4 regions of the Bradyrhizobium sp. 2S1 genome follow, and region 1 is predicted to be linked to each of the others. Evidence: predicted binding sites of a transcription regulator. Region 1 holds the regulator's gene; each other region holds the start of a gene.
The links. The regulator PhoB, encoded in region 1, activates phosphate uptake and scavenging genes when phosphate is short. The targets are predictions, from matches to a motif close to TGTCATNNANCTGTCAT.
Positions count from the first base shown of each region.

Region 2: the regulator PhoB is predicted to act here: its motif matches at 5,434-5,450, upstream of HAP54_RS38870 (RNA degradosome polyphosphate kinase).
Region 3: the regulator PhoB is predicted to act here: its motif matches at 2,315-2,331, upstream of HAP54_RS27990 (UDP-2,3-diacylglucosamine diphosphatase).
Region 4: the regulator PhoB is predicted to act here: its motif matches at 5,229-5,245, upstream of phnF (phosphonate metabolism transcriptional regulator PhnF).

Region 1 covers NZ_CP147717.1:1,804,964-1,812,368, reverse strand. Annotated here, with positions in the region: gene pstS (phosphate ABC transporter substrate-binding protein PstS) at 1-467, shown strand, start outside; gene pstC (phosphate ABC transporter permease subunit PstC) at 693-1,682, shown strand; gene pstA (phosphate ABC transporter permease PstA) at 1,687-2,532, shown strand; gene pstB (phosphate ABC transporter ATP-binding protein PstB) at 2,529-3,347, shown strand; gene phoU (phosphate signaling complex protein PhoU) at 3,359-4,075, shown strand; gene phoB (phosphate regulon transcriptional regulator PhoB) at 4,205-4,915, shown strand; gene HAP54_RS08655 (GcrA family cell cycle regulator) at 5,081-5,593, opposite strand; gene HAP54_RS08650 (aspartate aminotransferase family protein) at 6,086-7,294, shown strand; gene argF (ornithine carbamoyltransferase) at 7,294-7,405, shown strand, end outside.
Region 2 covers NZ_CP147717.1:8,217,168-8,224,572, forward strand. Annotated here, with positions in the region: gene HAP54_RS38835 (IS630 family transposase) at 1-137, shown strand, start outside; gene rnd (ribonuclease D) at 442-1,590, shown strand; gene HAP54_RS38845 (cold-shock protein) at 1,958-2,161, shown strand; gene purN (phosphoribosylglycinamide formyltransferase) at 2,241-2,891, opposite strand; gene purM (phosphoribosylformylglycinamidine cyclo-ligase) at 2,888-3,973, opposite strand; gene HAP54_RS38860 (CDP-alcohol phosphatidyltransferase family protein) at 4,134-4,676, shown strand; gene HAP54_RS38865 (DnaA/Hda family protein) at 4,715-5,392, shown strand; gene HAP54_RS38870 (RNA degradosome polyphosphate kinase) at 5,525-7,405, shown strand, end outside.
Region 3 covers NZ_CP147717.1:5,912,616-5,920,020, reverse strand. Annotated here, with positions in the region: gene HAP54_RS28000 (threonine/serine dehydratase) at 1-273, opposite strand, end outside; gene HAP54_RS27995 (glycosyltransferase family 4 protein) at 391-1,482, opposite strand; gene HAP54_RS27990 (UDP-2,3-diacylglucosamine diphosphatase) at 1,479-2,291, opposite strand; gene HAP54_RS27985 (IS110 family transposase) at 2,659-3,693, shown strand; gene thiD (bifunctional hydroxymethylpyrimidine kinase/phosphomethylpyrimidine kinase) at 4,055-4,852, opposite strand; gene HAP54_RS27975 (Lrp/AsnC ligand binding domain-containing protein) at 5,034-5,279, shown strand; gene HAP54_RS27970 (c-type cytochrome) at 5,405-6,337, opposite strand; gene HAP54_RS27965 (CHRD domain-containing protein) at 6,503-6,925, shown strand; gene HAP54_RS27960 (c-type cytochrome) at 7,017-7,405, opposite strand, start outside.
Region 4 covers NZ_CP147717.1:5,391,785-5,399,189, reverse strand. Annotated here, with positions in the region: gene HAP54_RS25550 (alpha-D-ribose 1-methylphosphonate 5-triphosphate diphosphatase) at 1-596, opposite strand, end outside; gene phnL (phosphonate C-P lyase system protein PhnL) at 610-1,308, opposite strand; gene phnK (phosphonate C-P lyase system protein PhnK) at 1,317-2,114, opposite strand; gene HAP54_RS25535 (alpha-D-ribose 1-methylphosphonate 5-phosphate C-P-lyase PhnJ) at 2,107-2,991, opposite strand; gene HAP54_RS25530 (carbon-phosphorus lyase complex subunit PhnI) at 2,988-4,091, opposite strand; gene phnH (phosphonate C-P lyase system protein PhnH) at 4,095-4,703, opposite strand; gene phnG (phosphonate C-P lyase system protein PhnG) at 4,708-5,169, opposite strand; gene phnF (phosphonate metabolism transcriptional regulator PhnF) at 5,274-5,999, shown strand; gene phnE (phosphonate ABC transporter, permease protein PhnE) at 6,246-6,998, opposite strand; gene phnE (phosphonate ABC transporter, permease protein PhnE) at 6,995-7,405, opposite strand, start outside.

The DNA of each region.
Region 1 (7,405 bases):
CCGGCACCGCGGTCGAATGGCCGGTCGGCGTCGGCGCCAAGGGCAACGAAGGCGTTGCCGGCAACATCAGCCAGACCAAGAACGCGATCGGCTATGTCGAGTATGCCTATGCCAAGCAGAACAAGCTGACCTACACCGCGCTGGTCAACAAGGCCGGCAAGACCGTGCAGCCGACCATCGCCGCCTTCCAGGCCGCTGCGTCGAATGCCGACTGGGCCAAGGCTCCCGGATACTACGTGATCCTGACCGACCAGCCGGGCGAGGCCTCCTGGCCGATCACCGCGGCGACCTTCATCCTGATGCACAAGGACTCGACCGACAAGGCGGCCTCGCAGGAAGCGCTCAAGTTCTTCAAGTACGCCTTCGAGAAGGGCGACAAGGCGGCCGAAGAGCTCGACTACATCCCGATGCCGGACTCGGTCGTCAAGCTGATCGAGAAGACCTGGTCGTCGGACATCAAGAGCTAAGTTCGACATCGAATAAGACCGGTGCCGTCCGAGGGGCGGCACCGGTCGAGCGGTCAAGACCCGGGCTCCATCACACGGCAAGAAACGTGGATGGCGCCCGGGTTTCGCGCCCCAAACAGGCGCAAGCCGGAACGGCGCCCGGCCAAATGCGTCAGTGAAGATCGCTTCGGGGCGTAGCGGTTTGCGTGGCTTTCACATAGTAAAGAGGGGATTGGCGTGGCAGACATGGCTGTTCAGAGCGATGTGATGGAAGCCGCGGGACCGTACGATCGCGCCAAGGCCCTCAGCGCCTTCAAGCTCGGTGATCTCACCTTCTATTGGATCACCCGCATCTCGGCGATTTCGGTTCTGTTGATCCTCGGCGGCATTATCCTGTCGCTGATCGTCGGCGCCTGGCCGGCGATGAAGGAATATGGTTTCGCCTTCCTCTGGACGCAGCGCTGGGCGCCCTCGGCCGATCCGCCGGTGCTCGGCGCGCTCGGCCCGATCTACGGCACGCTGATCACCTCGGTTATCGCGATGATGATCGCGATCCCGGTCGGCATCGGTATCGCCATCTTCCTCACCGAGCTCTGCCCGCAAATGCTGCGCCGCCCGATCGGCATCGCCATCGAGCTGCTGGCTGGCATCCCCTCGATCATCTACGGCATGTGGGGCTTCTTCGTGCTGGGCCCGTTCCTGGCCAACACGTTCCAGCCGTTCATGATCCGGATCTTCGAGGGCGTGCCCGTGCTGGGTGCGGTGTTCGGAGGCCCGCCGTCCTATCTCAGCCTGTTCAACGCCGCGCTGATCCTTGCGATCATGGTGCTGCCCTTCATCACCGCGATCTCGGTCGACGTGTTCAAGACCGTGCCGCCGGTGCTGAAAGAGGCCGCCTACGGCATGGGCTGCACGACCTGGGAAGTCGTCCGCAGCGTCGTGATCCCCTACACCCGCGTCGGCGTGATCGGCGGCGTCATGCTGGCGCTCGGCCGTGCGCTCGGTGAGACCATGGCGGTGACCTTCATCATCGGCAACTCGTTCCGCATCTCGTCGTCTATCTTCGCGCCGGGCACCACGATCTCGGCGGCGATCGCCTCCGAATTCGCCGAAAGTGACGGCCTGCACCAGTCCGGCCTGATCCTGCTCGGCTTGCTGCTGTTCGTGCTGACCTTCTTCGTGCTCGCCGGCGCGCGATTGATGCTGATGCGGCTTGAAACGAAGGCGGGGAAGTAACGCCATGAACCCGATCTACAAATCCCGCCGCCGCAGCGACATCGTCATCCGCGCACTCTGCGTCGGTGCGGCGCTGTTCGGCGTCACCTGGCTGGCGCTGATCCTGATCACGCTGCTCTATAACGGCGTTGCCGGCCTCAGCGTGCAACTGTTCACCCAGAACACGCCGCCGCCGGGCTCGACCGACGGCGGTCTGCTCAACGCCATCGTCGGCTCGATCATCATGACCGTGATCGGCGTCGGCATCGGTGCGCCGCTCGGCCTGTTCGCCGGCACCTACCTCGCCGAATACGGCAAGAACGACAAGCTCACTTCGGTGATCCGCTTCATCAACGACATCCTGCTCAGCGCGCCGTCGATCATCATCGGCCTGTTCATCTATGGTGCGGTGGTGGTGCCGATGCGCGGCTTCTCGGCGATCGCGGGCGCGCTCGCGCTCGCTGTGATCGTGATCCCGGTCGTGCTGCGCACCACCGAGGACATGCTGCTGCTGGTGCCCAATCCGCTGCGCGAGGCGGCCTCCGCGCTCGGCCTGCCGCGCTCCCTGGTGATCAAGCGGATCGCTTATCGTGCAGCGCGATCCGGCTTGATCACCGGCGTGCTGCTGGCGACCGCCCGCGTCGCCGGCGAAACCGCGCCGCTGCTGTTCACCGCGCTGTCGAACCAGTTCTTCAGCTGGGATTTGACCAAGACGATGGCCAACCTGCCGGTGACCATCAACAACTTCGTGCAGAGCCCCTACGCCTACTGGAAAGAGCTGGCGTGGAGCGGTGCGCTGCTCATCACATTCACTGTGCTCGCGCTGAACATCGGCGCGCGCATCCTTGGTGCCGAAAGGGCCGCAAAATGACCGAGCTTTCCGTTTCCACGACTGCCGCGAGCCACGTTCCCCAGGTACCGCTGCCGGAAGCGCCGCCGAAAGTCACGGTGCGCAACCTCAACTTCTATTACGGCGAGCACCACGCGCTGAAGAACATCAACCTGACGCTCGGCACCAACCGCGTCACGGCGTTCATCGGCCCGTCGGGCTGCGGCAAGTCGACCCTGCTGCGCATCTTCAACCGGATGTACGATCTCTATCCGGGCCAGCGCGCGGTCGGCCAGCTGATGCTGGACCAGACCAACATTCTCGATCCCAAGCTCGACCTCAATCTGCTGCGTGCGCGGGTCGGCATGGTGTTCCAGAAGCCGACGCCGTTCCCGATGACGATCTACGAGAACATCGCCTTCGGCATCCGCCTCTACGAGAAGATCTCGAAGTCCGAGATGGACGACCGGGTCGAGAAGGCGCTGCGCGGCGGCGCGCTGTGGAACGAGGTCAAGGACAAGCTGAACGCTTCCGGCCTGTCGCTCTCCGGCGGCCAGCAGCAGCGGCTGTGCATCGCGCGCACCGTGGCGGTGCGTCCCGAGGTGATCCTGTTCGACGAGCCGTGCTCGGCGCTCGACCCGATCTCGACCGCCAAGGTCGAGGAGCTGATCCAGGAGCTCTCCGAGGACTACACGATCGCGATCGTCACCCACAACATGCAGCAGGCGGCGCGCGTCTCCGACAAAACGGCCTTCATGTATCTCGGCGAGCTGATCGAGTTCGACGACACCAACAAGATTTTCACCTCGCCGAGCGATCGACGCACGCAGGACTACATCACCGGCCGGTTCGGCTGAGGAGACAAGCGATGGCTTCTGAACATACCGCCAAGGCATTCGACAGCGACCTGCAGGAGTTGACCCGTCTGGTCGCCGAGATGGGCGGCCTCGTCGAGCGCATGATCACCGAGTCGGTCGACGCGCTGATCCGCCGCGACGTCGCGCTGGGCAAGCGCGTGGTCGCCGCCGACATCGAGATCGACAATCTGCAGCGCGTCATCGAAGAGCGCGCGGTGCTGACGATCGCCCGCCGCCAGCCGATGGCGATCGACCTGCGCGAGATCGTCAGCGCGATGCGCGTCGCGACCGACCTCGAGCGGATCGGCGACCTCGCCAAGAACATGGGCAAGCGCGTCGCCGCGCTGGAGAGCGATTTCCAGCCGCTGAAGTTGATCCGCGGCCTCGAGCACATGACCGACCTCGTACTGTCTCAGGTCAAGTCGGTGCTCGACGCCTATGCGGCGCACGATCTGCCGGCGGCGATGAACGTCTGGAAGGGCGACGAGGAGGTCGATGCGATCTGCACCTCGCTGTTCCGCGAGCTGCTCACCTACATGATGGAGGATCCGCGCAACATCTCGTTCTGCATCCATCTGATGTTCTGCGCCAAGAACATCGAGCGGATCGGCGACCACGCCACCAACATCGCCGAGACCGTGTTCTACATGATCGAGGGCCAGCAGATCACCGACAAGCGTCCGAAGGGCGATATGACCAATTTCGCCACCACGGTGCCGGGCAACTAGGGCATGATCCGCATCGGCGGAACCGGATTGTCGTCGCGACAAACCGTTTCCACGGGGAATATGCTCAGGGGTTGAGTGTTTCGGTTTGCGTTTGGGCAACGGATCACCACAGAGAAAGAACTTAGACCGATGAGCGCACGCATTCTGGTAGTCGAAGACGAGGAAGCGCTGACGACGCTGTTGCGCTACAACCTCGATGCGGAAGGCTACGACGTCGAAACGGTGGGACGCGGCGACGACGCCGACACCAGGTTGAAGGAGCGCATCCCCGACCTCGTTGTGCTGGACTGGATGCTGCCGGGCCTGTCCGGCATCGAGCTGTGCCGCCGTCTGCGGGCGCGGCCCGAGACCAAGCAGCTTCCGATCATCATGCTGACCGCGCGCGGCGAGGAGAGTGAGCGCGTGCGCGGGCTTGCCACCGGCGCCGACGATTACATCGTCAAGCCGTTCTCGGTGCCCGAGCTGCTGGCGCGCGTGAAGGGCCTGCTGCGCCGTGCGAGCCCGGAGCGGCTTGCCACCGTGCTGACCTATGGCGACATCGAGCTCGACCGCGAGAAGCGCCGTGTGGCGCGCTCCGGCCGCCCGATCGATCTCGGGCCGACCGAATATCGTCTGCTCGAATTCTTCCTCGAGCATCCCGGCCGGGTGTTCAGCCGCGAGCAGCTGCTCGACAGCGTCTGGGGCCGCGACATCTATATCGATGAGCGCACCGTCGACGTGCATATCGGCCGCCTGCGCAAGCTGCTCAATCCGGGCCGCGAGCAGGATCCGATCCGCACCGTTCGCGGCGCCGGCTACGCGCTCGACGACCGCTTCGCAAAGGCTGAGCCGCAGCCGTAAGGCCGCGCGGCATTCACAAGCCGCAACACGGCGTCGTCCCGGCCTAGTGCGCAATTGCGCACTAGGCCGGGACGTCGCCGGTGATGCATCCGGGCGACGAGCCACAAAAAAATCCCCGCTTTCGCGGGGATTTGTTTTTGAAGTCTACGCCAGTGTCCCGAGTGCTCACTTGATCTGCGGTTTCGCCGACGGCCGGCGGCGATCGCCGGCGGGCTGGTAGGCGACGCGCGAGTGGTGTGCGCAATAGGGCAGGCCGCCGAGCGCCTTGCCGCCGCAGAAGAAGAATTCCGGGCTCGAGGGATCGCCGACCGGCCAGTGGCAGGTGGCTTCGTTCAGCTCGAGCAGCGACAGCCGCTGGCTCATCGGCACCACGTTGTCGTAGGAGATCGGATAGGGCTCCATCTCGACCTCGAAGGCATGCGCCAGCGCGGTGTTGCCGCGCGAGACCGGACGCGCCACCCGCATCATGTGCTGGGCGGGGCGGGCCTTGCGCTGCCGCGGCGCCGCCGTGGAGGGGGCCTTGGCGCGGCCGGAGAGGCCGAGCCGATGCACTTTGCCGATCACGGCGTTTCGCGTCACATTGCCAAGTTCCGCGGCGATCTGGCTGGCCGAGAGGCCAGACTCCCAGAGCTTCTTCAGCTGCTCGACGCGATCGTCGGACCAGGTCAATACAGTCATCGCATTCTTCCTTTCGCATGGCGCCGGTCATTGGAGCGACGCTGCGAGCCAAATCCGGGTCAAAATCCCAGCGGCCAGAATCCCTTAGCCCTCGCCGGGCGCGGTTTTGAGCCCGAACGTTTACGTGTGACACGAAGGCTACTTAGAGGGTCCAGTACTGCCGCACGAGATGTCGTACCCGACAGGCCAAACGCTACAATATGGCGTGACTCTGGCGCAAGAGTCCGCGGCCGTGCGTCCACATGTTCCCACAAAGTTAAGCACTGCAATGAGGCTTTTCCACCGCACCGGAATGCTCCGGATTGCGCTCGTTCCGCATCGCAGGAAGGTCGGCAAAGGCCGGCTGCTGGCGATTGACACCTACTGGCCGCAGCATAGAATGCCTGTACGTGCCGCCCGCAAAGGCGGCCGTTTTGTTTTCCGAAGCTGGCCGTTGCTGCACTGGCGTCAAGCCGCCCGGCAATTGTCGGCTTCAAACCGGCAGTGAACGCCATGACCAACAGCGCCTCGTCGCATCTGCTCCCCGTCTTCGCCCGGGTCGATCTCGGCTTCGAGCGCGGCGACGGCGCCTGGCTGATCGCAACCAACGGCGACCGCTATCTCGATTTCACCTCGGGCGTTGCGGTGAACGCGCTCGGGCATGCGCATCCGCATCTGGTCAAGGCGCTGCAGGAACAGGCGACCAAGCTCTGGCACATGTCGAACCTGTTCAAGAGCCCGGACGGCGAGGCGCTGGCCGCCCGGCTGTGCGAGCAGAGCTTTGCCGACTTCGTGTTCTTCTGCAATTCCGGCGCAGAGGCGATGGAAGGCGTGATCAAGCTGGTCCGCCACTATCACTTCTCCAAGGGCCATCCCGAGCGCTACCGCATCATCACCTTCGAAGGTGCCTTCCATGGCCGCACGCTGGGTACGCTGGCCGCGACCGGCTCGCCAAAATATCTCGAGGGTTTTGGCCCGCCGATGGACGGCTTCGACCAGGTGCCGCACGGCGACATCGAGGCGGTGAAGAAGGCGATCGGCCCGCATACCGCCGGCATCCTGATCGAGCCGGTGCAGGGCGAGGGCGGCGTGCGCTCGGCGCCGCAGGCGTTCTTCAAGGCGCTGCGCGCGCTGTGCGACGAGCATGGCCTGCTGCTCGCATTCGACGAGGTGCAGACCGGTATGGGCCGCACCGGCGATCTTTTCGCCTACAAGCGCACCGGCGTGACCCCTGACGTGATGTCGCTGGCGAAGGCGCTCGGCGGCGGCTTCCCGATCGGCGCGGTGCTGGCGAGCGCCAAGGCCGCTGAGGGCATGGCGCCGGGTTCGCACGGCTCGACTTTCGGCGGCAATCCGCTGGCGGTCGCCGCGGCCAATGCCGTGCTCGACGTGATGCTGAAACCCGGCTTCTTCGATCACGTGCAGAAGATGTCGCTGCTGCTCAAGCAGAAGCTCGCTTCCGTTGTCGACCGCTATCCGTCCGTGCTGGCGGAAGTGCGCGGCGAGGGCCTTTTGATCGGCGTCAAGGCCGTGGTGCCCTCGGGCGACCTCGTCGCTGCGCTGCGCAACGAGAAGCTGCTCACCGTCGGTGCCGGCGACAATGTGGTGCGCTTCCTGGCGCCCCTGATCGTCACCGAGGCCGAGATCGACCAGTCGATCGGCTCGCTTGAGCGCGCCTGCTCTGCGCTAGCGGCGGCCCAGCCGAAGAAGGCGGCGGGATGATGAGCAAGCCGGTCCGTCACTTCCTCGATATCAACGAGCTGCCGCTCGGCGAACTGCGCAACATGCTGTCCGCCGGCGCCGCCATGAAGGCGAAGCTGAAGGCCCATGAGA
Region 2 (7,405 bases), 4.3 Mb from region 1:
TCACAAGCCTCACGCAGCTTCAGGAGCACATCGATGCCTACGTCAACGCATACAACGACAGAGCCGAGCCCTTCGTCTGGACCAAGAAAAAGGTCCGTCAACGCCGTTTCAAAGGCCGCCGTATCACTCAGCTCTGATTCTGGGTACTAGTGCGCAATTGCGCACGGGAGCCAAGACCCATTACCCCAAGTGCCAATTGCCGCACGAAGTCGGGGGCCGCGATCCCCCGGCCAACGAATTTCGGTGGTTATCGGTCCTGGCTTTCGCCAGGATGACGGACGAATTCGCGGCCCGACCCGGCCGAAAACGCCCTCGAATCGCGCCCAATCAATTCAAAATTGCCCTGCCCCTCACCTCGTGCAGGGCCAAAATCCCAGCAAGACCCTTGACATAGCTGCCCTTTCGGCAGAACGCGTGGGGTCAAGCCGTCATGGACTGTTCATGGATCTGATTAGCACGACCCCCGACCTCGCCGCCGCCTGCGACCGGCTCGCTCAACACAAGGTCATCACCGTCGACACCGAGTTCCTGCGGGAGACGACCTACTATCCGCTGCTCTGCGTCGTGCAGATGGCGAGCGCGGACGAAGCCGTCGTGGTCGACGCGCTGGCGCCCGGCATCGACCTCAAGCCGTTCTTCGATCTGATGTCGAACGAGGCCGTCCTGAAGGTGTTTCATGCCGCGCGGCAGGACATCGAAATCGTCTGGCATCTCTCCGGCACGATCCCGCATCCGATCTTCGACACCCAGGTCGCCGCCATGGTGCTCGGCTATGGCGACAGCATCGCCTATGACCAGCTGGTCGATCGCGTCACCGGCCACCGCCCCGACAAGACCCATCGCTTCACCGACTGGTCGCGCCGCCCGCTGAGCGAGGAGCAGCTGCATTACGCGGTCTCCGACGTCACCCATCTGCGCGAAGTCTTCGCAGCACTCGACGCCGATCTCAGGAAGCGCGACCGCAGCGAGTGGGTCAGCGAGGAGATGGAGGTCCTGACCTCGCCGAAGACCTACGATTTCCATCCCGAGCGTGCCTGGGAGCGGCTCAAGACCCGCGTCCGCAAGCCGCGCGAGCTCGCGGTGCTGATCGAGGTCGCGGCCTGGCGCGAGCAGGAGGCGCAGAGCCGCGACGTGCCGCGCTCGCGCGTGCTCAAGGACGATGCGGTCGGCGATATCGCCACCCATGCGCCGACCTCGCTCGACAAGCTCGGCAATCTGCGTTCGCTGCCGAAGGGTTTTGAGCGCTCGAAATGGGGCGCCGACATCATTGCTGCCGTGCAGCGCGGGCTCGCCCGCGACCAGGCGTCGCTCCCCAAGCTGGAAAAGCCCCGCAACAACTCCAATGGTGCCGCGACCGTCGAGCTGCTGAAGGTGCTGCTGCGCATGACCTCGGAACGCCACGGCGTCGCCAGCAAGGTGATCGCCACCGTCGACGATCTCGAGCAGATCGCGGCCGACGATCAGGCCGAGGTCGGCGCCCTGCACGGCTGGCGGCGCGAATTGTTCGGCGAGGCCGCGCTCAAGCTCAAGCACGGCCAGCTCGCCCTCGCGATCGACAAGGGCCGCGTGGTGCGGGTGGATCGGAGCTAGCTCACGTCGGGTCGGAGCCCTCTGCTGCGCGCGAAGCGGCAGCGCCCCGCACGGTCGGCCAGTGGCCGAATGCGCCATCGCGGCCCCCGCCGGCCACAGGCTCCGGTTGCGTCACGCGAAACTACCGCGGCGAGCTGGCTTGCTAAGGCGCAATTTTCGTGTTGCAATCGCTTCACAATCGGATTGCGGCCGTTCGACTGTGCGTTTCGCGACGTTGATATCCAAGGCTTCGAGAGGCGAAACTTCGGACTTGAAGACTTTGGATCTGAAGACCCCCGAATTGAGCAGACAGCGGAAAGCCCGCTTGTGGCGTGGCACGTGGAAAACGTGGCCGCGTCTTTTTTATGTCTAAACTGGGAGAGAGACGATGCCGAAGGGTACCGTCAAATGGTTCAACCCGACCAAAGGATACGGGTTCATCAAGCCGGCCGTCGGCGACAAGGATGTGTTCGTCCACATCTCGGCGGTCGAGCGCGCCGGACTGAGCACACTCAACGAGAACCAGACCGTCGAGTACGAGCTGGTGGAAAACCGCGGCAAGGCGTCGGCAGAGAACCTCAAGGTTCACTGAACGCCGCTGTCGGCGGATTTCATCCTGATGCCTCCCCGGCCGCATCACCCCGGGGGATTACCTTCGGCGCGAGCGTGCCCTAGCTCTGCGGCGCGATCAGCGTGCTGTCGGTCGCCGCGCTGCCCTGCGTCGTGCAGCGCTCGCCTTCGAGCTTCAGCCGGCCGGACGCCAGGAGCCGCAGCGCTTCCGGATAGATGCGATGCTCGATTCCGATCACGCGTGCGGCGAGCGTCTCGGGCGTGTCGTCGTCAGCCACCGTGACCGCGCCCTGCATCACGATCGGACCGGCATCGGTCTCCGGGATCACGAAATGTACCGTCGCTCCCGACAGCTTGACCCCTGCGCGCAAGGCCTGGCCGTGCGGATCGAGGCCGGGGAAACACGGCAGCAGCGACGGATGGATGTTGAGCATCCGGCCGTACCAGTGCCGCGCGAAATCGGCGGTGAACAGCCGCATGAAGCCGCCGAGGCAGATCAGCTCGACCTGCCTGTCGTCGAGCGCTTTCTGCAGCACCGCCTCGAAGCCGGCGCGGTCCTTGCCGAACGGCTTGCTCTCGATGACGATGGTCGGAATGCCGCTCGCGGCCGCCTTCTCGAGCCCGCCAGCGTTGGCGCGGTTGGAGATCACGGCAACGATCTCGGCCGGAAAATCCGCAGCCTTGGCAGCCTCGATCAACGCGGCCATGTTGGAGCCGCGGCCGGAAATGAGAATGGCAACGCGGCGCTTCATCGCGAGAGATCGAGATGACCGTTATAGATCACGCGATGCTCACCCTGGTGCGCCCCCTTGGCCTCGATCACCTCGCCGAGCAGCGTCACGGTCTCGCCGCCGGCGGTGAAGGCCTCGGTCACCGCATCGACCGCGTCCGGCTTGACGATCGCGATCATGCCGATGCCGCAATTGAAGGTGCGCAGCAGCTCGAGCTCGGCGATGCCGCCCTGCTCGGCCAGCCATTTGAACACCGGGAGGACCGGCAGCCGCGCCAGATCGATGCCGACGCCGAGGTGCTTCGGCAGCACGCGCGGAATGTTGTCGGTGAAGCCGCCGCCGGTGATGTGGGCGAGCCCCTTCACCGCGCCGGTCTCGCGGATCGCGCGCAGGCAGGATTTCACATAGAGCTTGGTCGGCGTCAGCAGCGCCGCGCCGAGCGTCATGACCGGCGCGAACGGCGCCGGCGCGTCATAGGCAACGCCGGATTGCTCGACGATCTTGCGCACCAGCGAATAGCCGTTGGAGTGCACGCCCGAGGAGGCAAGCCCGATCACGGCGTCGCCCGCCGCGATATCGGCCGTCGGCAACAGGGTGCCGCGCTCGGCCGCGCCGACCGCAAAGCCGCCGAGGTCGTAATCGCCGTCCTTGTAGAGGCCGGGCATCTCGGCGGTCTCGCCGCCGATCAGCGCGCAGCCGGATTCGCGGCAGCCCTCGGCGATCCCCGCGACGATCTGTGCGGTAGCCTCCGGGTGGAGCTTGCCGCAGGCGAAATAGTCGAGGAAGAACAGCGGTTCCGCGCCCTGCACGACGAGGTCGTTGACCGACATCGCGACCAGGTCGATGCCGATGCCGCCATGGATGCCGGTCTCGATCGCGATCTTCAGCTTGGTGCCAACGCCGTCGGTCGCGGCCACCAGGACCGGATCCTTGAAGCCGGCGGCCTTGAGGTCGAACAACCCGCCGAATCCGCCGATCTCGGCGTCCGCACCCGGCCGCGCGGTGGCCCGCACCATCGGCTTGATCAGATCGACCAGACGATTGCCGGCGTCGATATCGACACCCGAATCCGCGTAAGTGAGCCCGTTTTTGCGCTCGGTCATGCCCAATTCCAGATGATCAGGGGCTGGTTACGAGGAATTCCGCCCCCGCGCAATGGCTCGCGGCAATGCTGCTGCGATACTATGTAGATAACATCCGGCCACTGCGCAAAAGAGCCGGATATCGAGTAAAATCAGGCTTCTAGCCGGGAAGCGATTCAAGTTGAGCATTCCGAATATCATCACCCTCGGCCGCATCATCCTGGTGCCGGTGATCGTCTGGGCCATCGTGTCCAGCCAGATGGAGATCGCGTTCGCGATCTTCGTGATCGCCGGCGTCTCGGACGCAGTCGACGGTTTCCTCGCCAAGCGCTTCAACATGACGAGCGAGCTCGGCGCTCTGCTCGACCCGCTCGCCGACAAGGCGCTGCTGGTGTCGATCTATGTCGCGCTCGGAATCTGGGGCGCGGTACCGCGCTGGATCGTGATTCTGGTGGTGTCGCGCGACATCATGATCGTCTCCGCCGTGATTGTGTCATGGTTGTTCGACAAGCCGGTCGAGATGAAGCCGCTGATGGTGTCGAAGCTCAACACGGTGGCGCAGGTCGCATTCGCAGCGCTGGTGCTGGCCTCGCTCGGCTTCGGCTTCCAGCCGCACCCCTACGACCTGATCCTGATGGGTTTGGTCACGATCTTTACTTTGGGTTCGGTGTCCCTCTATCTCGTGGAGTGGGTGCGGCACATGAGCACGATCGAAGCTCGGTAGAGCATAATCTGCTAAAATAAAGTGGTTTGGAGACTTGCGTGGCCGGTAGCGTTCAACCTCGTCAATTGGCCTTGGCCCTGCCGCACGAGGAGAAACTGACCCGCGACGATTTCCTCGAGGGGCCCGCCAATGAGGCTGCGCTGGCGCTGATCGATGGCTGGCCCGACTGGCCGAACCGAATCATGCTGCTGGTGGGACCGGACGGCTCCGGTAAAAGCCACCTCGCCGCGATCTGGGCCGAGAGCGCCGGCGCTCGCTCGACCGCCGCGCATGCGCTGACCGCCGAGGCGGTGCCGACCGCGCTTGCGACCGGCGCGCTGGTGGTCGAGGACCTGAGGCCGTCGGATTTCGACGAGCGCGCGATGTTCCATCTGATGAATCTCGCGCGCCAGGACGATGCCTTCGTGCTGATCACGGCGCGCATTCCGCCGTCAGCGTTCGAGATCGAATTGCGCGACCTGCGCTCCCGGCTCCGCGCGGTGCCGACGGTGACGCTGCTGCCGCCCGACGACCAGCTGTTCCGCGGCCTGATCGTGAAGTTCTGCGCCGACCGCCAGATGAGCGTGGACGAGCCGCTGGTCAGCTACCTCTGCAACCGGATCGAGCGCTCCTATACCGCCGTCCGGCAGGCGGTCGAGCTCCTGGACACCGAGGCACTGCGGCTCGGCCGCCCGGTGACGCGGGCGCTGGCGGCGGAACTGTTGCGCGATGCCTGACGGGTCCCGCGGCTTGACGGCGCAGGCGGGCGGAACATCAATGTCATCGAAACGTCATCGCAATATCACATGGTCTGTGCGGCCCTCGGCTACACCGCTCCGGCTCCCTGCCCCGAATTGGACCAGCACTTGATGGACTCGGCACAAGCTACTGAAATCAAAGAAAAAGAGGCGGAGCTACCCGCCGTCCCGGCGATTGCATCCAGCCCCGAGCGATTCATCAACCGGGAGCTCTCCTGGCTGCACTTCAACCGCCGGGTGCTCGAGGAATCGGTCAATACCGGCCATCCCGTGCTGGAGCGGGTCCGCTTCCTGTCGATTTCGGCGAATAACCTTGACGAGTTCTTCATGGTCCGCGTCGCCGGCATCAAGGCGCAGGTCCGCGAAGGCATTGCCGAGCGCAGCCCGGACGGCCTGCTGCCGGCCGAGCAGCTCGTGATGATCAACAAGACCGTCTCACAGCTCGCCTCCGACCAGCAGGCGATCTGGAGCGATCTGCGGACGATCCTGTCCAAGGTCGGCATCCAGCTGGTCGACGGGCGCGACGTCACCAAATCCGAACGCACCTGGATCGAGGATCACTTCCTCCACAACATCTTCCCGCTGCTGACGCCGCTGGCGATCGACCCGGCCCATCCCTTCCCGTTCATCCCGAACCTCGGCTTCACCGTGGCGCTGCAATTGTCGCGGATATCCGACGGCAAGGCGATGAACGCGCTGATCCGCATGCCCGGCAAGATCGACCGCTTCATCCGCCTTCCCTCCACGAAGGAAAGCGGTCCGGCGCGGCTGATCACACTCGAGCAGGCCACTGGTCTGTTCATCGGCCGCCTGTTCCCTGGCTACACCGTCAAGGGCCAGGGCGCGTTTCGCATCATCAGGGACTCCGAACTCGAAATCGAGGAAGAAGCCGAGGACCTCGTTCGCCTGTTCGAGACGGCGCTGAAGCGCCGCCGGCGCGGATCGGTGATCCGGCTCGAGATCGAAGCCAAGATGCCGGAAGAGCTCCGCAGCTTCGTGCAGCACGCTCTGTCGGCGGCGGATGATGAAGTGATCCTGGTCGACGGCGTGCTGGCGATGAACGAGCTGTCGCAGCTGACCCGCCTCGATCGCCCGGACCTCGAATTCCCGCCCTATGTGCCGCGCCATCCCGAGCGGGTGCGCGACCATGGCGGCGATATCTTTGCCGCTATCAGGCAGAAGGACCTCGTGGTCCATCACCCCTACGAATCCTTCGACGTCGTCGTGCAGTTCCTGCAGCAGGCGGCGCGTGACCCCGACGTCGTCGCGATCAAGCAGACACTCTACCGCACCTCGAACAACTCGCCGGTCGTGCGCGCGCTGGCGGATGCCGCCGAGGCCGGCAAGTCGGTGACCGCGCTGATCGAGTTGAAGGCGCGCTTCGACGAGGAGGCCAATATCCGCTGGGCGCGCGACCTCGAACGCGCCGGCGTGCAGGTCGTCTACGGCTTCATCGAACTGAAGACGCACGCCAAGCTGTCGATGGTGGTGCGCCGCGAGGGCGGAAATCTCACGACCTATGTGCACACCGGCACCGGCAACTATCATCCGGTCACCGCCCGCATCTACACCGACGTCTCCTACTTTACGTCGGACCCGATCATCGGCCGCGACGTCGCGCGGGTGTTCAACTACATCACCGGTTATGCCGAGCCGAGCGACATCGAGAAGATGGCAGTGTCGCCGCTGACATTGCGCAAGCGGATCATCGAGCACATCCACGGCGAGATCGCCCACGTCAAACATGGCCGGCCCGGCGCGATCTGGATGAAGATGAACGCGCTGGTCGATCCCGACATCATCGACGCCCTGTACGAGGCCTCGCAGGCCGGCGTCGCGATCGAGCTCGTGGTGCGCGGCATCTGCTGCCTGCGGCCGGGGCTGCCAGGATTGTCGGAGAATATTCGCGTCAAATCGGTGATCGGCCGGTTCCTGGAACACGGTCGGATCTATTGCTTCGGCATGGGTCAGGGCCTGCCGAGCACAAAAGCT
Region 3 (7,405 bases), 4.1 Mb from region 1:
GACACCCTGCGCATGGTTGCCCGACGAGAACGCGACGACGCCGCCGCTGCGCTTGTCCCGCGGAATCGAGGCGAGCTTGTTGAAGGCGCCGCGGAACTTGAACGATCCGGTCCGCTGCAGCATTTCGGGCTTGAGGAAGACCTGGCTGCCAACGCGTTCGTTGAGAACGGGGAAGGTCAGGAGCGGCGTGCGCACCGCGAACGGCGCGACCACCCTTGCCGCGGCATCGATGTCCGCGGCAGCGACGGGTGGATTGAGAGTGGTGTCCGTCATCCACGATTTGTATCGCGGGGGGACGCGGCCCGGCAAGACGCTTTATAGCGTTTTCGAGCGAAGTGGGTACCGGTTCGCGTGAAGAAAACGCGTCAAAACAAAGACGCATGAGATCGTTCAGCGTGACGTGGGATGGGGGGCCGGCAGGGCGGCGAAATGGTGCTCTTCGGCGCCGAATTCGAGCGCTTGCCCCTCGCCGTCGGGTGCCGCGGGGCGGACGTTCATGCAGCGGTCGATGAACACCCGGGCCGACGCCTGCCAGGTATGGAGCGCGGCGAAATCGACGCAGGCCTGGCGCGAGATGCCGAGCGCCTCCAGGCAGGCGTGGTGCAGATCGTCGTCGAGCACGCCAACCGGCGCCGCGCCGATCACGTCGCGGGGGCCGGTGACCGGAAAAGCGGCAACCGGCAGGCCGCTCGCCAGCGCCTCGAGCAGCACCAGGCCGAACGTGTCGGTCCGGCTCGGGAACACGAACACATCGGCGGCGGCGTAGATTTCCGCCAGTTCCTCGCCGTGGCGGGCGCCGAGGAAGACGGTTTCAGGGTATTTTCGCTCCAGCGCCGCCCGCGCCGGGCCGTCGCCGACCACGATCTTGGTGCCGGGCAGATCGAGATCGAGGAACGCCTCGAGGTTCTTCTCCACCGCCACCCGGCCGACGCTGAGATAGACCGGCTGCGGCAGGCAGAGATCGACGTCGCGCGGATGGAACAGCGCGGTATCGACGCCGCGCGACCACAGCACCACGTTGCGGAAGCCGCGTTGGCGCAGCTCGGCCGCCAAGGCCGGGGTCGCCGCCATCACCGCCCGGCTCGGCCTGTGGAACCAGCGCAGCGCACGCCACACCCAGGCTTCGGGGACAGGCGTCCGTGCCGAGACATATTCGGGGAAGCGGGTGTGGAAGCTCGTCGTGAACGGCAGGCCGCGCTTGCGGCAATAGCGGCGAACCGCAAGCCCGATCGGGCCTTCGGTCGCGATATGGATGCTGTCGGGCCGGGCCGCCTCGATCAGGCTGGCGACCTTGGCCTGGTACGGCAGCGCCAGCCTCAGATCGCGATAGCTCGGCATCGCGAAGGTACGGAACTCGTCCGGCGTCAGGAAGCTCACCTCGACGCCGAGCGATTTCGCCGCCTGCGCCATCATGGTCAGCGTGCGGACAACCCCGTTGACCTGGGGATGCCACGCATCGGTCGCGACCAGGATATGCGTCATGCAGCGCGTGCCGTCACTCGCGGGACCGGCGCGATCCGGCGCACCGGATCGGTCCAGGTGATGATCTCGAAATGGCCGTCCTCATGCTCGGCGAGCGCGGTGCAACTCTCCACCCAGTCGCCGCAATTCATGTAGCGGATGCCGTGCTCGTCATGAATCGTCGCGTAGTGGATATGGCCGCAGATCACGCCGTCGCAGCCGTGGCGCCGCGCCTCGCCGGCAAGCGTCGCCTCGAACGCGCCGATATAGTTCACCGCCTTCTTGACCTTCAGCTTGGCCCATTGCGACAGCGACCAATACGGCACGCCGAACATCTTGCGGAAGAAGTTGACGAAGCGATTCATCTGGATCGCGAAGTCGTAGGCCTTGTCGCCGAGATGGGCGAGCCAGCGCGCGTTCTGCACCACAAGATCGAAGATGTCGCCGTGGATCACGAGGTAGCGCTTGCCGTCGGCGCCGGTGTGAACGGTGTTCTCCACCACATCGATGCCGCCGAAATGCGTGCCGTAATACTTGCGCAGAAACTCGTCGTGGTTGCCCGGAACGTAGATCACCTTGGCGCCCTTGCGCGCCTTGCGCAGCATCTTCTGCACGAAATCGTTGTGGGTCTGCGGCCAGTACCAGTTCGACTTCAGCGCCCAGCCATCGACGATATCACCAACGAGGTAGATCGTGTCGGCATCGTGAGAGCGGAGGAAGTCCAGCAGGCGGTCGGCTTGCGAACCGCGGGCTCCGAGATGGACATCGGAGATAAACAAAGTGCGAAAGTGCCGCTCGGGACTTTCTTCACTCAAGGAGTCACTTCCCATGCCTGTGCACCTAACAGATTCCTGTGACAAGGCGATGACGACCCCCGTGACCCAAGGCCTCACTAACAGTTAACGAGAATCAGCAGCACGCCCCTTCCCTGCGGATAACAGCGGCGTGCGACAATCTGGCGACATGGACGGTCGCCGCTGTGCGGAACAGACGGTGTGTTGCCGCGATATCGCGGCGGAACAAGGCGCGCGGACGACTGCGTAGATGGGGTAACGGGCCGGCCGCCCGCTCGCTACGGCGCGATTTGGAAGCGCGCTCGCGAGCGGCCTGTTGGTTGGAAGGCGGTCGTCCCTCAAACTGATGGTGTCAATAAACGGAGTCGGGCAAGCCCGCTCCAAGCATCATTAAGGGACGACCATGTACCACTATGCAGGAATCGACGTGTCTTTGGAATGCTCGAGCGTCTGCCTTGTCGATGGGACAGGTAAGATTTTGCGCGAGGCGAGGGTTGCGAGTGAGCCGGAGGCCTTGATCACCTGGTTGCGGTCGCTGGGGTTGGTGCTGGAACGGATCGGGCTGGAGGCTGGTCCGCTGTCGCAATGGCTCTACGCAGCGATGCGGGATGCGGGCCTGGCAGTCGAACTGTTGGAGACGCGGCACGTCCGCGATGCCTTCAAGGCGATGCCGGTGAAGTCGGACCGCAACGATGCCCGCGGGATCGCGCAACTGATGCGGCTGGGCTGGTTCCGGCCGGTGCACTGCAAGTCGATCGAAGCGCAAGAGACGCGGGCGGTTCTGACGGCACGCAAGCTGCTGCAGTCCAAGCTGCGCGACATCGAGAACAGCCTGCGCGGCGTGCTCCGCGGCTTCGGTCTGAAGGTCGGCACGACCACCGAGCGCACGTTCGCCGAACGCATCCGGGAGCTCGTAGCGGGCCATCCCGGACTTGAGATCGTGGCACAGGCGCTGCTCGAAGCCCACGCCGTGCTGCGGCGCGAGTTCAATGGCCTGGATAAGCACACCCAAAAGCTCGCCAGGTCGCACCCTCAAGCCCGCCTCCTGATGACGACACCGTCCGTCGGCCCGATCGTGGCGCTTACCTACGCCTCGGCGGTCGACGACCCGAAGCGCTTCCGGTCCTCGAAGGCGACGGGAGCGCATTTTGGCCTCACCCCGAAGAAGTACCAATCGGGCGAAACCGACTATACCGGCCGCATCAGCAAGATCGGCGATGCCTCCGTGCGCGAGGCGCTCTATCAAGCGGCTCACGTCATGCTGACCAAGCCGGTCAGGAACTGCTCGGCGCTGAAAGGCTGGGCGATGCGGATCGCCCGGCGCGCAGGCCTGCGCAAGGCCAAGGTGGCGCTCGCACGCAAGCTCGCCGTCGTTCTGCATCGCATGCTCGCCGACGCCAAACCGTTCAACCCGATGGCCAAGGCCTCGGCAACCTAAGCAAGGAGCAGCAATCGGTTCTGGGCGGGCCACGACACCAGGCTCTCCCTGAGCGAGGTCCCTGCGCCGGGACGATGGATCCGGTCAGGCCGCCATCCGGGAAGTGGCTCACAACCACGCTTCCGTAGATTGGCCGGCCGGCTCCTCAATGCACCCCATCAGGCGACGGCCTTCGCGCCGATCCCGTACAGAAGCAAGTGCCCGGCGAGTGGATCACGCAAAAAGGGATTGACTTACAAAGGCCCGTTACAGAAGCCCGGATGGAGCGAAGCGCAATCCGGGTCCTGCATCCGCGGATAATCCGCTCCCGGATTTCGCTGCGCTACATCCGGGCTACAAGATTGATCCGCGCTACGCCGGCTCAGTAGAATTTGTGGAAGTGATGCACCGGCCCGTGGCCGTGTCCGACGGCGAAGCGATCGGCAGCGGCGATCGCGTCCGTGATCCAGGCCTTCGCGTTGCGCACCGCGGCCTCCATCGCCTCGCCCTTCGCAAGCCCCGCTGCGATCGCCGACGACAGCGAGCAGCCGGTGCCGTGCGTGTTTGATGTGGCGATGCGCGGCGTCGCCAGCGCGATGCTGCGCTCGCCATCGATCAGATAGTCGATGCTCTCGGCACCATGCCCGTGACCGCCCTTGACCAGCACCGCGCGGCATCCCATCGCCAGCAATTGCCTGCCCTGCCGCGCGACGTCGGCCTCGCTGGAGGCAACCGGCTGGTTCAGCAGCGCCGCCGCTTCCGGCAGATTCGGCGTGATCAGCGATGCCAGCGGAAACAGCATGGTCTTCAGCGCATCGACGGCCTCGGCCGCGAGCAGCCGATCGCCCGAGGTTGCGACCATCACCGGATCGAGCACAATGTGGCGCGGTGCCCAGCGCTTCAGCCCGTCGGCAATCGCAGCGATTGTCTCGGCCTGCGCCACCATGCCGATCTTGACCGCGCCGACGTCGAGGTCTGAGAACACAGCATCGATCTGGGCCGTGACGAACGCCGCAGGCACCGGATGGATGCCGCTGACGCCCCTGGTGTTCTGCGCGGTCAGCGCCGTGATCGCGGAGGCCCCGAAAACGCCGAGCGCGGCAAAGCTCTTGAGGTCGGCCTGGATGCCCGCCCCGCCCGAGGAATCCGAGCCGGCAATGGTGAGCGCGACCGGCGTCATCTCGCAGCACCGGCGGTTGATACGAATGAGACCGTTACGATCAAGACCATGGCCTGTCCTAGCCCGGCCGCCCATCGGCAGCAAGTTCGCCTGACTTTACCGCGAGTTGGCCTTGAGTTGGCCTTGCCTTGGCGGCCCGTTTTGGGCCTATAGTCGCGAAAATCCCCCGGAGACGACTTTGATGGTTCCTTTCTTCGTCCAGATCAAATGCAAGCTCGGCCAGTCCTACACCGTCGCCAACGCGCTGGCGGAAGCCGAGATTGCCTCCGAGATCTACTCCACCGCGGGCAATTACGATCTGCTGGTCAAGTTCTACGTCGACCACGACACCGACATCGGCCATTTCATCAACGAGAAGGTTCAGGTGATCCCGGGCATCCAGGACACCCTCACCATCATCACCTTCAAGGCGTTCGGCGCGAAGTAGACTTCGACTCCACTTTCGTCATGGCCGGGCAGATTCGCGAAGCGGGTCTTCCCGCTAGATCTCCCGGGCATGACCAAGCCAGGTGAAAGCGCCTGACGACATGGATCACGCTCTGAGCAAACCTCTCAGGAATCCTTCGCGGGCTTCTTCACCGGTTTCGGCGGTCCCTCGACCGGCGGCAGCGACTTGATGTATTCGGCGATTGCGTCGCGATCGTTCGGCGAGAGCTGCGAGGTGTTGCGGATCACGCGCACCATCGATCCGCCGGCGCTATCGCCGTCCGGCGTCTGCCCGCTCTCGAGGAAATAGGCGACATCCTTCGCGCTCCAGTCCGACAGCCCCCTCGGCGTGATGTTGGGCACCCAGCCCTCGCCCTCCGGATTCGGGCCGCCGGCGAAGCGTTGCGCGCTGATGATGCCGCCGAGGAAATTCCGCGGGCTGTGGCACTCGGCGCAATGGCCAAAGCTGTTGACGAGATAGGCGCCGCGATACCACTGCGCCGAACGGCTGGGGTCCGCGATGAACGGCTGGCCGTTCATGAACAGGAATTTCCAGACGCCGACATTGCGCCTGATGTTGAAGGGAAACGGCAAATCGTGATCGCGCACCTTGCCGGCAACCGGCGGCAAGGTCTTCAGATAGGCAAACAGGTCACGCACGTCATTGAGCTTGGCGTATTGATAGGACGTGTAGGGAAACGCCGGGAAATAGTGCGCCCCCGATGGCGAGGTGCCCTTCATCACCGCGGTGACGAAATCCGCCTCGCTCCAGCGGCCGATGCCGTCGTTCGGATCGGGCGAGATGTTCGGCGCATAGAAGGTACCGAACGGCGACGGTATCGCAAGCCCGCCACCGAGCCTGGTGCGGTCGTCCTGCTTCGGCACGGCGTGGCAGGAGGAACATCCCCCCGCATTGAACGTTGTGAGGCCGTTGGCCAGGTTGGGCTGGTAGGCGGGCAGCGCGCTTGCGGCAACGGTCGCGGGGATCGTCAGCCACCAGAACACGCCGAAGCCGATTAAGCCGGCCAGGACGGCCAGGAGAAGAATTCGTCGCAACATTCACCGATCCGTCATTGGTCGCTTCAGCCTCTCAACCAGTATGATGGCAACCCGTCGCACAAGCTCGCATCAAATTTGCCGCAGGCACGATCAATTTGGGAATAAATCCGAAAAGCCGCTGTTTGAAGACTGCAACCATCGTGTGACGTCAAAGGGGAGAGAACCATGTCCAACAAGACCTTGCTTGCCGCGCTGACGCTCGGCGCCGCCATCGCCCTCGCCGGCCCGGCCTTCGCCGAAAAGCTGACAGCGAAGCTGGACGGCAAGGCGGAAGTGCCGGCAACCACCACTGCCGGCACCGGCACCGCCGATATCGACTACGACGCCGCGAGCAAGAAGCTCAGCTGGAAGCTGACCTATTCCGGTCTCTCGGGCCCCGCCACTGCCGCGCACTTCCACGGCCCCGCCGAGGCCGGCAAGAATGCCGGCGTCGCGGTCGCGATCCCGAACGCGACGTCGAGCCCGGTCGAAGGCAGCGCAACACTGACCGACGCGCAGGCCGCCGATCTCCTCGCGGGCAAGTACTATGTCAACGTCCACACCGCGGCCAACCCGGGCGGCGAGATCCGCGGCCAGGTCACCAAGTAGTCTCTGACGAAGCAACCACAACAAGAAGCGGCCGGCACAAAAAAGGGCGGACGCCTCAAAGCGTCCGCCCTTTTGATTGACCGAACGACGATCAGCCCTTCTTGAGGCGATAGGTCTCGTGGCAGCCGCCGCACTGCTTGAACAGCCCCGGCATCTCCGCCTTCAGCGTGTCGACATCCTTGACCTTGCCTTTGGTGTCGGCGACGACCTTGGTGAAGCTCGCAATGTGGGATTCGAATCCGGCCTTGTCTTCCCAGATCTTCGGCGAGGCGGAGTAGTCGCCCTCCGGCTTGAGGCCCTTGGTGCTCTCCGGGAACAGCGTCGGCAGCTTCTTGGCGGTGTCTTCGAACTTCGCCAGCGCGGCATCGACGGTTGCCTGATCGTAGGGCTTCTCGCCCTTGATCATCGCCGCGATCGCCCCCGCATTCTTGCCGGTTTCCTTCATCTGGGCCTGGGTCTTGTTGACCTGGTCCTGCTGGG
Region 4 (7,405 bases), 3.6 Mb from region 1:
TGGGCGTCGGTCATGCCGCCGCCCTTACCGCGATAGTAGTCGCGCAGCTTTACCTCGTCGCGGAACTGGCGCTGCCCCGGCGTGTGGTCCATCAGCGACATCAGCCGCACGTCCGGCCGGTCGATCAGCTCCTTGGCCTCGGCGACGACATCCGGCATCGGGACTTCGCAGCGCAGATGCAGGAAGTGACCGGCACGCAGCAGATTTTCCTCGCGCGCGGCCGAAATCGCCGCCGCCAGCACGCCGGCGCGGCCGTCGACATCCTCGGCGCCGTCCTCGCGCCAGACCCGCAGCGAATCCAGCACCGTGGTGATGCCCGAGGTCGCGAGCTGCCCGTCATAGGAGATCACGGCTGCGATCGGATTCCAGAACACTTTTGGCCGCGGCACGTAGTGCATTTCGAGGTGGTCGGTGTGCAGCTCGATCAGCCCGGGCATCAGGAGGTCGCCGCCGGCGTCCTCGGCTGCCTCGGGCGCCCTGCCCTCGCCGTATTCCGCGATCCTGCCGTCCGCTATCGCGACCCAGCCCTGCTCGATCACGCGGTCGGCGAGGACCAGCCGGGCGTTGCCGATGATGGTGTCTTGCTTGGCGGTCATTTCAAACGGTCCTTCAGGCAGCAGCGCCAAACGAGGTCACGTCGACGATGCGATCGGCAATCAGATGACGGATTTCGTCGTCATGGACAATCGCGACCATCGCGACGCCCCTGGTCTTTTTCTCCGCAATCAGCTCGACCACCACTGCGCGATTCGCCGCATCGAGCGAAGCGGTCGGCTCGTCGAGCAACAGGATCGGCAGGTCCGAGATGAAGCCGCGCGCGATATTGACGCGCTGCTGCTCGCCGCCAGAGAACGTCGAGGGCGGCAAGGTCCAGAGACGCTCCGGGATATTCAGCCGGCGCAGCAGGCGGCCGGCACGCGCGCGGGCCTCCTCGCGCGCCACGCCGTTGACGATCAGCGGCTCGGCGACGACGTCGATCGTCGCCACCCGCGGCACCGCGCGCAGGAACTGGCTGACATAACCAATCGTCGAGCGGCGGATGCTCAGCACCTGGCGGGGCTCGGCGGTGGCGAGGTCGATCACCTTGCCGTGGTGACGAATGCCGATCCGGCCGCTGTCGCAGCGATAATTGCCGAAGATCATCTTCAGGATCGAGGATTTGCCCGCGCCCGACGGGCCCGACAGCACCACGCATTCGCCCGGCTCGACGTTGAACGAGACGCCGCGCACCACGGGCAGCTCGACGCCGCCCTGCAGATGCATGGTGAAGGTCTTCTCGGCGTTGGTGAGTTCGATCATCGCGGTCATTGGCAAGCTCATGGCGGAAGGATCGAGGAGACGAGCAGCTGCGTGTAGGGCTCGCGGGGATCGTCGAGCACCTGGTCGGTGAGGCCGGTCTCGATGACGCGGCCGCCCTTCATCACCATCACGCGATGCGACAATAGCCGCGCCACCGCGAGATCATGGGTCACGACGATCGCGGCAAGGCCAAGCTCGCTGACGAGGTTGCGCATCAGGTCGAGCAGGCGCGCCTGCACCGAGACGTCGAGGCCGCCAGTCGGCTCATCCATGAACACCAACCGCGGCTCGGTGACCAGGTTGCGCGCTATCTGCAGCCGCTGCCGCATGCCGCCCGAATAGGTCTTTGGCGCATCGTCGATGCGGCCGACATCGATCTCGACTCGCTCCAGCCAGGTCGATGCGGTGTCGCGGATCCGGCCGTAGTGATTCCAGCCGACCGCCATCAGCCGCTCGCCGACATTGGCACCGGCCGAAACGCCCATCCGCAATCCCTGCGCCGGGTCCTGATGCACAAAGCCCCAGTCGGTGCGGAACAGGAAGCGCCGCTCGGCCTCGCCGAGTTCGGCGAGATCGCGCAGCACACCGTCGCGCATCCGGTAGGAGACCTGCCCCGCGCTGGGTGCGAGCTGCGCCGACAGCAGTTGCAGCAACGTCGACTTGCCAGAGCCGGACTCGCCGACGATCGCCAGCACCTCACCCGGATAAAGCGCGAACGAGACGTCGCGGCAGGCCGGAAGCCGGCCATAATTCTTGCCGAGCCCCTCGGCCACCAGCAACGGCTGGTCGGTGTCGAGTCTTGCGAGCTCAGACATGCGCCTTCTCCTTGTGCGGCGCAGCGCTCTCGGTGCCGTGATGGCCGGCGGCCTGGCGCTGCTCGCAGAAATCGGTGTCGGAGCAGACGAACATCCGCCCGCCTCTGTCGTCGGTGACGATCTCGTCGAGATAGGAGGAGTCGGCGCCGCACAGCGCGCAGGGCGCGTTGAAGCGGTAGCGCGTGAACGGATGATCCTCGAAATCCAGCGAGACCACGGTGGTGTAGGGCGGGATCGCGTAGATCCGCTTCTCGCGGCCGGCGCCGAACAGCTGCAGCGCCGCGCAATTGTCCATCTTCGGATTGTCGAATTTCGGCGTCGGCGACGGGTCCATCACGTAGCGCGCGTTCACCTTCACCGGATAGGCGTAGGCGGTCGCGATGTGGCCGAAGCGCGCGATGTCCTCGTAGAGCTTGACATGCATCAGTCCGTATTCGGCAAGCGCGTGCATCCGCCGCGTCTCGGTCTCGCGCGGCTCGAGGAAGCGCAGCGGCTCGGGGATCGGCACCTGATAGACCAGCACCTGCCCGGCGTGCAACGACGCTTCGGGAATGCGGTGCCGGGTCTGGATCACGGTCGCGCCCGTCGTCGATGTCGTGGTCGCGACACCCGCGGTCTTGCCGAAGAATTTGCGGATCGAGATCGCGTTGGTGGTGTCGTCCGAGCCCTGGTCGATCACCTTCAGCACGTCATCGGGACCGAGGATCGCCGCCGTCACCTGCACGCCGCCGGTGCCCCAGCCATAGGGCATCGGCATCTCGCGGCTGGCAAACGGGACCTGATAGCCCGGGATCGCGATCGCCTTCAGGATCGCGCGGCGGATCATCCGCTTGGTCTGCTCGTCGAGATAGGCGAAGTTGTATGTCGGCGCGTTCATTCGGCGGCCTCCTGCAGTTCGACGGCCTGGTTGGCCTCGGCGAACTCCTGCCGCAGCTTGCGCAACAGGCCGAGCTCGGACTGGAAGTCGACGTAATGCGGCAGCTTGAGATGCTCGACGAAGCCGGTCGACTGGACGTTGTCGGAGTGCGACATAACGAACTCCTCGTCCTGCGCCGGCGCGGCCGCTTCCTCGCCGAGCTCGCGCGCGCGCAGCGCGCGGTCGACCAGCGCCATCGACATGGTCTTGCGCTCGCTCTGCCCGAAGGCGAGGCCATAGCCGCGGGTGAAGCACGGCGCTTCGGTGGTCGAGCCCTTGAACTGGTTGACCATCTGGCACTCGGTCAGCTCGATCGAACCCAGCGGCACGGCGAAGCCGACATCTTCGGCTGAGAATTCGACCTCGACCTCGCCGAAGCGGATCTCGCCGGCGAAGGGATGGTTGCGACCGTAGCCGCGCTGCGTCGAGTAGCCGAGCGCCAGCAGAAAGCCCTCGTCGCCCCGCGCCAGGTTCTGCAGCCGCAGATCGCGATCGGCCGGAAAGCTCAATGGCTCACGCGTGAGGTCGCCGACCGGCGCGTCGGCCTCGGCCTGCGGCGAAGATTCGATCAGGCCGTCACGGCCGAGAATGTCGGTGACCCGCGGCGTTGCCGCCTGCGACGCGTCCGCCGTCGCCGGTTGCTCCGGCACAAAGCCTTCCGCGAGCTGCGGATCGAGCAGGCGGTGGGTGTAGTCGAAGGTCGGGCCGAGGATCTGGCCACCCGGAACGTCCTTGAAGGTCGAGGAGATGCGCCGCCGCACTTGCATCTCGCCGGTGTTGACCGGTTCGGTGGCACCGAAGCGCGGCAGCGTGGCGCGGAACGCGCGGACCAGGAAGATCGCCTCGATCATGTCGCCGCGCGCCTGCTTGATCGCCAGCGCCGCGAGCTCGCGGTCATAGAGCGAGCCTTCCGTCATCACCCGATCGACGCCGAGCGCGAGCTGTTCGGAGATCTGCGCTAGCGTCACCTCGGGCACATCGCGATCGCCGCGCCGCTCATGCGCGAGCAGGCGATGGGCGTTCTCGATGGCGCGCTCGCCTCCCTTGACCGCTACATACATCGCTCACACTCCGCTTGCGATCAGCCGCGTGGTGCGCGGGATCGCGACAATGGCATCGTCATGGACCAGCACGACATCGATGCCGCGCGGGAACAGGACCTCGTTGATCGACAGCCGCTCGAACAGATCGCGCGGCTTGATCATCGCCTGCAACAGCGCGCTGCCGTCGATGCCGGGCCCCTTCAGCTCGAAGGCCGGGCCCTGCGTCAGGCTGTCGACCTGCAGGATCAGCGTGGTGGAACGATCCGGATATTCGCTGCTGCCGAACGCGAAGCGATCGAGCGCCGGCAGGTTCGCGGCATCACCGATCAGCGCGAAGCTTGCGATCGAGGAGTCCCCGACCACCGGCGCGCTGGCGTGAAACTTCAGCCAGCGGGCGACATCCGGCGTCGCCGACATCGCGGCGTCGAGCCAGATCGGCGTGTCGTGATCGAACAGCGTCAGCGCGATCGCAGCCGCGCCGCGCATCATGCCGGCGGGCGTGCCTGCGCTCGCCGCAACGCGCTGCACGCTGCCCGGACGCGCCATCGCCTCCATCACGGAACGGAAGGTTGATTGCGCCGACAGCACCTTGTCGGCAAAGCCTGCGGGCATTTCGGCAATCGTCGTCATTGCATCACCCCTCACCGCGCACCATCGTGTAGAAATCGACCCGCGTCGCCGCGGTCTCGGCGGCCTTGCGGGCGCGTTCGGCGTTCATGACCGCACGCAGCGGCGCGATCACCTTTGCCTCCACCTCACCGGACAACTCCGCCGACTGCACCATGGCGTCGCACAGCGCGATCATCTGCGCCTTCTGTGCATCGCGGCCGAGCGTGTAGCCGAAGCCGACCTCGCCGGTCGCAAGCCGCACCGCCGCGCGCGACACCGTCGCCTCGCCGAGATTGAACGGCGCGCCGTCGCCGCCGATCCGCCCGCGCAGCATCACAAGGCCGTTCTCCGGCTCGCGCAGGTTCTCATGCGCCGGCACCGCGATCGCCGCGAGCCGGCCTGCGATGTCGGCAGCGGCGGCATGCGCCAGCACCGACATCGCGGCCTTGCGCTGGGCCTGTTTGCTGTTTGGTCCGGTCGAACTCATGGGCAACCTTGCTTGCATTAAGTTGTCTATGATACTAGATAACTTGATAGCCGAGCGCCATGACTGTTTCGTGACAAACCGACGATTTCTGGTATCACCGCGCCATGAGCATGCAGGAAAGTTCCGGCGTCGCCTTGTGGCGGCAGGTCGCCGACGGCATTGAGCGCGGCATCGCTGACGGCCGCTTTGCCGCGGGCGAAAAGCTGCCCGGCGAGATGGAGATCGCCGAGACTTACCGGGTCAACCGCCACACCGTGCGGCGGGCGCTCGCCGCATTGGCCGAGCGCGGCCTGGTGCGCGCCGAGCGCGGCAGCGGCACCTATGTCGAGGCCCAGCGCCTCGCCTATCCCCTGCGCTCACGCACAAGATTTTCGGAGATCGTCGGCGCCGGCGGCCACGAACCGCGCGGCCAGCTGATCGAGGCCGGCGAGGATATCGCCAACCGCGAGATCGCGCGTGAGCTCGGCCTGAAGATCGGTGCGCGGCTGATCCGGATCGAAGCGGTGCGCCTCGCCGACCGGACGCCGATCTGCGTCTCCACCACATGGCTGTCGGCCGAGCGGTTTCCCGATGCCGGCAGCGTGTTCGCCAACGTGCACTCGATGACGAAGCTGCTCGGGCATTACGGCGTCAGGGATTACCACCGCGCCTCGACCCGGATCACCGCGGCAATCGCCGATGCCACTGATGCCGCGCGACTCGATCTGCCGCTGGGACGGCCGGTGCTGGTGGTCGACGCAACCGACGTCGACATGCTGGACCAGCCGCTGGTGACCAAACGCTCGCGCTTTGCCGCCGAGCGCGTGGAGTTTCTGGTCGAGAACGGTTGAATGTGCCGCCACACTGGCGGTGCACCTCTCCCCTTGTGGGAGAGGTCGGATCGCATCGCCAGATGCGATCCGGGTGAGGGGTATCTCTCCGCGAACACATCGGCTTCTGATTTCGCTGAGAGATACCCCTCATCCGGCGCCGTAGCCGATGCCAAGGCATCGGCGTCCTTCTAGAAGACGGCGGCCAAAGGCCGCCTACGCCACCTTCTCCCACAAGGGGAGAAGGATGATTGAGCGCGCGGCGAGCTAGGCCACCGCCCTTTGACCAATAATCGCAAAGCGTAGCTTGCTCGAGATGAAGTCGATCGCCGCGACTGCGATCAGGATCATCAGGATCAGGAACGACACCTTCTGCCATTCCAGCACGCGGATCTGCTCGGCGAGTTGTAGGCCGATGCCGCCGGCGCCGACGATGCCGATGATGGTGGCCGAACGCGTGTTCGACTCGATGAAATAGAGCACTTGGCCGGCGATCACGGGCAGCACCTGCGGCAACAGGCCGAAGCGGATTTCATGCAAGCTATTGCCGCCGGAGGCGCGGATACCCTCGACCTGCTTGCGGTCAGCCGCCTCGATCGCCTCGGAGAACAGCTTTCCGAACGCACCGAAGTCGGAGACCATGATCGCGAGCACGCCGGCAAACGGGCCGAGTCCGACGACATTGATCCAGACCAGCGCCCAGATCAGCGTGTCGACGCCGCGGATCGAATCCAGGAAGCGGCGCACCGGAAAGCGGATCAGGTTCGAGGGGATGATGTTGCGCGCCGCCAGCAGGCTGACCGGCAGCGCCAGCAATGCCGCAAGCGTGGTGCCGAGCAGCGCGATCGACAGCGTCTCGCCAAGCGCCTGCATGTAGAGCGGGAATGACGCGCCGGGATTCGGCGGGATCATCAACATGGTGATCCAGCCGAGCTGGCTGAGGCCCGCGATCAGCCTGGACGGCGAGAAGTCGAGATCGACCAGGCCGTACACAAAGACCGCAAGCGCCGCCACGATCATGGCCGGCAACGCCAGCCGCGCCGCGGCGGGCCGGTCGAGATGTCGATGATGAAGACGGTGATGATGATGGTGACCAGGATGGCGCTGACGTCGGAATAGTAGAACTTGCGGATCGCGACCACGAGCTCCTGGCCGATGCCGCCGGCACCGACAAAGCCCATCACCGAGGCTTCGCGGACGTTGATCTCGAAGCGCAGCAGCGCGTAGCTGGCATAGCCCGCCGACACCTGGGGCAGGACGGCAAAGCGCATGCAGGACAGCCAGCTCGCGCAGGTGGAGCGGATGCCCTCGACCGGCTTCATGTCGGCGTTCTCGACGATCTCGGCGAACAGTTTTCCCAGCGCGCCGGTCGAGTGGATCGCAATCGCCAGCACGCCGGCCATCGGTCCGAGGCCGAACGCGATCAC